Regions from separate parts of the Oceanobacillus picturae genome, predicted to be linked through region 2. Evidence: a T-box and tRNA genes for the amino acid it is inferred to sense, from the RefSeq annotation. Region 2 holds a T-box; the other holds one or more tRNA genes.
The links. A T-box is a leader RNA that pairs with one kind of tRNA and senses whether it is charged. The one in region 2 lies ahead of BN988_RS00835 (valine--tRNA ligase), so its partner is inferred to be a tRNA-Val.

Region 1: it encodes a tRNA-Val, which carries the amino acid that the T-box ahead of BN988_RS00835 (valine--tRNA ligase) is inferred to sense. The anticodon was not compared.

What each region holds. Positions count from the first base shown of each region.
Region 1 is NZ_CCAX010000002.1:15,466-19,897, forward strand. It holds gene BN988_RS11120 (hypothetical protein) at 1-186, shown strand, start outside; gene BN988_RS11125 (YwaF family protein) at 198-920, opposite strand; gene fabI (enoyl-ACP reductase FabI) at 994-1,770, opposite strand; tRNA gene BN988_RS11135 (tRNA-Glu) at 2,101-2,175, shown strand; tRNA gene BN988_RS11140 (tRNA-Val) at 2,192-2,266, shown strand; tRNA gene BN988_RS11145 (tRNA-Thr) at 2,270-2,345, shown strand; tRNA gene BN988_RS11150 (tRNA-Lys) at 2,367-2,439, shown strand; gene BN988_RS11155 (hydroxymethylglutaryl-CoA reductase, degradative) at 2,685-3,968, shown strand; gene mvk (mevalonate kinase) at 3,965-4,432, shown strand, end outside.
Region 2 is NZ_CCAX010000001.1:165,448-169,879, reverse strand. It holds gene BN988_RS00835 (valine--tRNA ligase) at 1-1,923, opposite strand, end outside; T-box leader at 2,090-2,328, opposite strand; gene BN988_RS00830 (hypothetical protein) at 2,466-2,654, shown strand; gene BN988_RS00825 (phosphotransferase) at 2,651-3,664, opposite strand; gene spoVID (stage VI sporulation protein D) at 3,746-4,432, opposite strand, start outside.

The DNA.
Region 1 (4,432 bases), on a different contig from region 2:
AACGAAGCAATGATAGAACTTTTCAACGAGCTTGAGAAGGATAACCCGGTTATTGACTTAAACGAGGAACTGTTAAAAAATATTACACGAGCTAAAGAAAAATATGGTGAAGAAGTGATTGATCAGAAAATCAATTCTATCATAGCGGAAATGTTATCCTGGCTGGACTTGAATGAGTCTCCGTAAAACAAGAATTTCTAGGACTTTTTCAAGAAGCGAACGATTCCCCATTGGAGCGAAAAGACAGCAAGTGCGACTAGACATAAATTTACATAATATAGCATGCCATCACCGAAATAGTCTAAAGGTGTGTTTGATAATGGTGTGTCCCGAAGATAGAGGTAATTAGAATTCAAAGCTGGATTAATGATAAAGCCTATAAATACAGCGTAGATGAGTAGTAAACCATAGCTTTTAAGCATAGAGCTGTACTTTAAAGAGATTGAACTTGTGAGAATTAAAAACAGGCTCGCCCAAGATATGGCTATGTGATGCAAAAAGAATTTCCAGAAACGGAAATGTGGAAAATCATAAGGTAACTCCGGTGTAATTAACGCTAGTAGGGCTGGAATAAAACCGATATAGAAAGTTAAAGTGGCAAGCTTTTTGTTCTGAAGTAAAAGAGATATGGCTGCCGTAATACTGGCAATACCGCATAGATGCAAGGGAATATATTCACTTAAGACCCAGATTCCACTAGTTGCTGACCAGACTTGATAGCTAACCTCTGACGTTACTAATAGAATGAAAAGGAACCATTTTATCATGGTATAAATACGGCCATAGATAGATCGTGTTTTTAATGTGCTAAAAAGAATAAGTAGTATAAAGCCTATTAAATAAATAAGTAACATAATGAGATGAGATGTATGGAATGAAACAAATGTGTTTCCTTCAACAGAAAAGAACGCATCATACATATAACATTCCCCCTAAAATAAAAGACGCTTTTTGCAAAATGATATGCAAAGAAGCGTCTTCTGTTCTATCATATTATCCTCCGATAATATGATATCCGGAATCTACGTGCATGACTTCTCCAGTAACCCCTCTAGCCAGGTCACTTAGGAAGAATAAAGTAGCGTCTCCAACCTGATCCTGATCTACATTTCTGCGTAGTGGAGCTTTTTCTTCGATAATACCAAGTTTTTCGTTAAAGCCGCCGACACCTTTTGCAGATAAAGTCCTAATTGGACCAGCTGAAATGGCATTAACACGGATTCCATACTTCCCAACGTCTTCTGCTAAGTAACGCATGCTTGCTTCTAAGGAAGCTTTGGCAACGCCCATCACGTTGTAGTTTTGAATTACTCTTTCTGCTCCAAGATAGGTCTGTGTAACAATACTACCACCTTCAGTCATAAGTGGTTTAGCAGCTTTTGTCACAGCGGCTAAAGAAAATGCACTAATTTCCTGTGCTAGTAAGAAACCCTCGCGTGATGTATCAGCATACTCGCCTTTTAGTTCCTCACGCTTGGCGAACGCTACGGAATGAACCACGCCGTGAATGACGCCAACTTTCTCCTTTATCTCATCAAATGCATCTGTAATACTTTCATCACTTGCAACATCGCATGATACAATTAATCTTGGCTCTATATCATTTTTCTCTAATAACTTTGTTAGTTTTTGATAAGAACGTTCCTGTCTGTTTGTGAAAATCAGGTTTGCTCCTGCGTTATGTAATGACTTTGTTATTCCCCAGGCAATACTTCGTTCGCTTGCAACACCCATGACGACTACATTCTTGCCTTGCATTAAATTAGACATGAAAAATACCTCCATTATAATGATCTTCTATATTATAACCTAATTGAATTACAATTAGAAAGTATGTTGAGTAACTCTAGCGGTTAAAAACAAGATAGTAATTTAGAACGTTTTGTTGGAAATGGACTAAAGACCACTAGCATTCTGCTAAATATGTCAGGTGGAACGTTGTTGTTTCAACATATTTTGAAGCAAATGAAAAAAAGATAAAAAAATTGTATTTTCCTCTTTACAAAGTGTAAAGAAAAAGCTATAATAAAATTCGTTGGTTTGAGAGATATGTAACAAATTGTCGATTTACTTTCAAATCATGATCTCATTAATTCCTATGGCCCGTTGGTCAAGCGGTTAAGACACCGCCCTTTCACGGCGGTAACACGGGTTCGAATCCCGTACGGGTCACCAAATTTTAACCCATGCTGGAGGATTAGCTCAGCTGGGAGAGCACCTGCCTTACAAGCAGGAGGTCGCGGTTCGATCCCTGCATCCTCCACCATTTGCCGGCCTAGCTCAACTGGTAGAGCAACTGACTTGTAATCAGTAGGTTGGGGGTTCAAGTCCTCTGGCCGGCACCACTATTCACTTCAAGTGTGTACGAGCCATTAGCTCAGTTGGTAGAGCATCTGACTTTTAATCAGAGGGTCGAAGGTTCGAATCCTTCATGGCTCATCATTTTAATTAACGTTAGTGTACAACATGAATATGGTAATTGTAGATAAACAGGGTCGTTTTTATTGATAAACAACCTTGTTTATTTGCATTTTAGCCCTTTTTTTTACATAATAGTTACAGTGATTTTATTTAAGGAAATATAGATGCCAAACGTGTTATAATAAATTAGATTTAAGACTTTATTAACAAAATTGATACGAAGTTTATATATATAATTATTGTATACAAAAGGATGAAGACGTATGAAAACTTCCCGGATCCCAGGCTTCTACAATAAGACAGTTACAGAACGCAGAGAATTATTGCAAGATGCCCAACACCTTTCTGCGAATGACTCAGCAACTTTCAATGAACCGCTCTCTACTGAAACTGCAGATAAAATGATTGAAAATGTGATTGGAACATACCCTCTTCCTTTAGGAGTAGGATTGAACTTCTTAATAAATGGGAAAGAATATGTAGTACCAATGGCTATTGAAGAACCATCTGTGGTTGCGTCAGCCAGTTATATTGCTAAGATCGTTCGAGAAGCCGGGGGATTCACTACGGAAGCCACGGAAAGAGTAATGATCGGGCAAATTCAAGTAGTGGGTGCTCCTGATTTGGATGCTGCTAAGGCGTCCATACTAGCGGAAAAGGACTCACTTATTGAGGATGCTAACGCTGCTTATCCAAGCCTGGTTGCTAGAGGCGGGGGAGCTGAGGATCTGGAAGTAAGGATCTTAAACGAGGCGTCTGATTCGGCTTATGGTAAAATGCTCGTCGTGCATCTGTATGTAAATACATGTGACGCGATGGGTGCGAATATAATTAATACTATGGTGGAGTCATTAGCACCTACTGTCGAGTCGTTAACAAATGGGAAGGTTTACTTGAGAATTCTTTCTAATTATGCAGATAGATGTCTTGCGCGGGCGCGCTGTGTCATTCCTGCCAACTTACTTCAATCAGGTGACTTTTCCGGAGAAGAAGTACGAGATGGTGTCGTACATGCGTACGAGTTTGCAGCTTCGGACCCTTATCGTGCGGTTACGCATAATAAAGGAATTATGAACGGAATTGACCCTATCGTAATTGCTACTGGTAATGATTGGCGTGCAGTTGAGGCTGGGGCACATGCCTATGCAGCAAGAACAGGACAATATAGCTCCATGACTACATGGTCTACGGACAGTAAGGGAAACCTAGTTGGTGAACTAGAATTGCCTATGTCAGTCGGAACTGTAGGCGGCGCTATACGTGTGCATCCTATTGCTAAGGTAGCGCAAGATATTTTGAACGTTGAATCCGCGCAAGAATTGGCTCAGGTCATTGTTGCTGTTGGATTAGCGCAAAACCTTGGAGCGCTTAAAGCGTTAGTAACAGATGGTATTCAAAAAGGACATATGGCATTACATTCTCGCTCTGTTGCAATAGCGGCAGGGGCTTCTGGGGAGATGATTGATATCGTTGCAGGAAAGTTAGTGGAACTAAACGAAATCCGTGTCGGAAAAGCTAAAGAATTGGTGGAACAAATTAAAAAATGAGTGCAGAAAAAGCTACAACTACAGAACAAACAGCTATAGGAATAGCTCATAGTAAACTGATTCTAATTGGGGAGCATGCAGTTGTACACGGACAACCCGCTATCGCTATCCCGTTTCCTTTGGTAGGTGTAGAATCTATAGTAGAACACGAGCCAGGGCCGGTCGTGATTGATAGCACGTTTTATCATGGACCCTTGGATTTAGCTCCTGAATCCTTGCAAGGGATTGCCAGTTGTATTAGTGGAACCCTTGAATACCTTGAAATGCCGGAAGCGGATCTGCTAATTCGGATTAAATCCTCGGTACCTCCTGGAAAAGGGCTTGGTTCTAGTGCTTCTGTCGCGATCTCTGTTATTCGATCATTATTTGCGTATGCAAGTATTGATCACACAGATGAGGAGCTTCTTAAGCTTGCAAACATTGCAGAAACGTTTGCGCACGGAGCGCCTAGTGGAATTGATACG
Region 2 (4,432 bases):
GTATAAATGACGGCCCGCTTCACCGAACTCGTATTTCTCATTATTTTTTGTTACATGTCCAATTGTCTCATTAAGTCTGGCCAGTATCCATTTATCTGCTAGAGATTTTTCCCCTGACAAATCAATATCTTCATACGTAAAGCCTTCCATATTCATTAGTGAGAATCTAGAAGCATTCCATACTTTATTGGCAAAATTCCAAGTTGATTCAACTTTCTCCCAATGGAAACGGAGATCCTGCCCTGGGGTAGACCCTGTTAATAAGAAATACCGTAGAGAGTCTGCTCCATATTTTTCGATTACATCCATTGGATCAACACCGTTTCCAAGGGATTTACTCATTTTCCGGCCTTCTGCATCGCGTATTAATCCATGAATTAATACGTCATTAAAAGGTTTAACGTCGGTGAATTCCTTCGATTGGAAGATCATTCGTGCAACCCAGAAAAAGATAATGTCATATCCAGTCACCAATACACCTGTTGGGAAATATCGTTTGAAATCGTCTGAATCTGTATCTGGCCAGCCCATTGTAGAAAATGGCCACAATGCAGAAGAGAACCATGTATCAAGTACATCCTCATCCTGTACCCAGTTTTCACTGTCTTCCGGAGCTTCTTTGCCAACATACAATTCATTTGTTTCTTTATGATACCAAGCAGGAATCCGATGGCCCCACCATAACTGTCGAGAGATACACCAGTCTCGAATATTATCCATCCAGTTTAGATAGGTGCGTTCAAATCGATCTGGTACAAAATTGACTTTATCTTCTGTTTGTTGCATTTCCACTGCAGCATCTGCCAGTGGTTGCATATCTACAAACCATTGTGTAGACAAGTAAGGCTCTACAACCGCTCCACTTCTTTCCGAATGTCCTACTTGATGAATATGATCTTCTATTTTAAATAGCACGCCCATATCCTCAAGATCCTTCACAATCTGCTTACGGCAATCAAAACGATCTAAACCTTCGTATTTCCCAGCCTTTTCATTCATTGTTCCATCCTCATTCATGACAAGGACTCTTTCCAGATTGTGTCGATTTCCAATTTCAAAATCATTCGGATCATGTGCGGGAGTTATTTTAACAGCTCCTGAACCAAATTCTCTATCTACATAATCATCGGCAACAATTTCTATTTCCCGACCAGTAATTGGTAAGATAACTCTCTTACCAATTAAATGGCTATAACGCTCGTCTTTCGGATGTACGGCAACTGCTGTATCACCAAGCATCGTTTCAGGTCGAGTGGTGGCTATTTCGATATACTCATCACTATCCTTAATTGGATAACGTAAGTGATAAAATTTCCCCTGTACTTCCTCGTAAATAACCTCAATGTCTGAAAGTGCGGTTTTGGTTTTCGGGTCCCAGTTAATAATATACTCGCCACGATAAATCCAGCCCTTTTCATACAGTTTAACGAACACTTCTTTAACTGCCTCTGACAATCCATTATCAAGCGTAAAGCGTTCACGAGAATAATCTAATCCTAAGCCTAATTTTTCCCACTGTGAACGAATAAAATCTGCATATTCGGATTTCCATTCCCAAGCAGTTTCGAGAAATTTCTCTCTACCTAGCTCATAGCGGTTCGTTCCTTGTTCCTTTAGCTTCGCTTCTACTTTAGCCTGAGTAGCGATGCCAGCATGGTCCATACCAGGAAGCCATAGTACATCATATCCTTGCATTCGCTTCATTCTTGAGATCGTATCCTGCATGGTCGTATCCCATGCATGGCCAAGGTGGAGTCTTCCTGTTACGTTAGGTGGCGGAATTACAATAGAATAGGCCTCTTTCTTAGAATCCTTCCCTTCTGCTTCAAAGTACTTTCCATCTAACCAAAATTGATACCTGTTTTCTTCTACTTCCTGCGGGTTATACTTTGCAGACAGTGCTTGTTTTTCTTGTTCACTCATATCTTAATCCTCCTTTTTCCATTTAGAAAAAATAGCAATCGCTAGTCGGTTAACGAATCTGTACGTCTTTCTTATACTTGGTACTTTTAATTTTTACCTACGTCGTCACTTCTCCCTAGCTAAAAATTTTATACTTTTTAACGTAAAAAAAACCTTTTCATCCTATAGAAAGGACGAAAAAGTTCTATTTTCCGTGGTACCACCTTTGTTTACAGGTCACATACAGACCTGTACACTTCATTAATTGATAACGGTTTGTAACCGGCATTCTCCTACTAACGTAAGCGTTCAAAGATGCAGCATCAGGAGCGACCTTCCAGAACACGCTCAGCCGGGAAACTTTCACCATCTGTTTCCCTCTCTTTAGACAGCTCATTCTGTACTCTTCTCCATCATCACTATTATAATATCTAGATACATTTTATAGTTAAGCTGTATTTACGTCAACTATTATTTAGCAGGGTTGCACAATCACCCTATGTTTATACATAGTATATTAAAACACACACAAAAAGTGAAGGGGTAGAAAGGAGAAGATTATAATGGCCCGTTATTACCGATATAAACTCCCACCATGGGCAAGAAACTGCTTGTTTATAGCCGAAAAGGTCACATTACCTATCCTGATATTTCAGTTAGTCCGCACATTATTTTTTCCGACTACATTTGATGTTTTTTTACTTGGTTTAATCGTTGGGGTCTTTATAGCTTTTTATTTGGAGTGGATTTAGCTATCTAGATCATCAAAATTTATTATTTCATGCTCCTTTTCCACATAATCAGACCATTGCAGGCCAAAAGTTAGCTGTCTGTATGCACGTTGTAATTGTCTCGTTCTCGCTAACATTGTTTGATTTGAAGGGTCTTCAAGATATTCTTGAACTAACCGAAAATAGGAAGATGGGTGCAGTAAATGGATGGTCAAAAGCTGTAACTCTTTTTCAGTTAGTTCATTTTCCTTTATGTAAGAATGAAATTCCTCTGTATAGGCAGTTATTGGGGCATCATAATCAAGCGTTTCGGAACGATAAAAACGCACTAAATCCATTGTAGCATTCTCATATCGAGCTTGTTCCCAATTAATAAGCTGGGCACTGTTGTGATGCACTATATGATCTCTGCTTAACTGCCCATGACAAAAACTACTATTCCAGGTTACTTGCTCATCGTTGGACACATAAACAAGTTGGTCCAGGCGTTTATTCAAAACCTGAAACACCATGTCAATATCGCGAAACTGTGAGCATACCAATAATTCAAATGGAGACATATAGTGGTTTCGCTCAAAACGATCAACCGTTCTGTTTAATTCATTAAAAAGTGTTTCACAAGCCTGCTTGTATGTACCAAATTCACGAACGAAAGTGTCTTTTTCAATTTGTTTAGTCTGTTTCGTTTTTGCATGCACAGCACCAAGGTTGCTATAAAAATCGGCAATGTTTCGTTCCGTGCCTCTACCGTTATCATGGTCGACCCATGGACTAAGATAATAAAAGCTTCCGAGATGCTCCTGATATAGTTGACCATTTCTTGTCATATATACTGGCAAAATAGCATGTAGCTGATGATACTCAGCCAATTTAAATGACTTTTCCCAATTTACGATCGTACTGGAAGACAGCTTGCTTTCTTTTAGTGCATAGTTGCGGTTTCCATCGCTTATCTTCCACAAACGTTTCGTAATCTTTTCTATAGACAATGGGTATACAGAATAAGACTGCAATATATTTTCGGCTTCCATTCTAGCTCACCACCTTAGAGGAATTGTTATTCCTAAATAAGTACTACCCCTTGTTTTTAATCAAGGGGCAGTGAATTAAATTTATCTCTTCTTTGGAATGTATAACAGTTGTCCTTCTGACACTTCAAATTCGTCATCGAGCTGGTTTTGCTTGATAAGTTGTAGTGTTGTAACCTGATAGCGCTCTGCAATAGATTCGATTGTATCCCTTTCTTGCACGATACAAAGACGCATCTTTGTATATTTTTCCTCCTCACTATCACGGAACATGTCTGATAGGTAGCTAACATCTTGAACAGGGTCTTCACGGTTTTCTGAACTATCCTGTACGTCATACTCTACCGTGGATTCTTCCCAATCTTCTTCGTTTTCTTCTACATCTAATATCTCAGATTCACTTTCACTACTACTTTCTTCTGATGCAGATTTGTTAAAAAACTCACTAAAGGACTTCGTTTCTTTATATTTCCATCTGCCTTCTTCTGGTTCTTCTTTAATACCATCATCCAACTCTTTTTTAAGCTCTGGAATTTCAGGAGGAGAAAACGGAAAGGCTTTAACCTCTTCTGATGGCTCTTCTTTTTCTTTTAACTCAAACTCGAAATCCAATTTTTCTCTATCTATTAGAGATTCGTCATCTTGTATTTCGCTTTCTTCGCTTTCTTCCCTTTCTTCATTGCCTATTGCATCTGGCTGCTCATCCTCTTCTAGCGTCTTAGATGAAAGATGTGGTTGTTCCGTGTCATCTCTTAATTCTTGCTCTGCGTT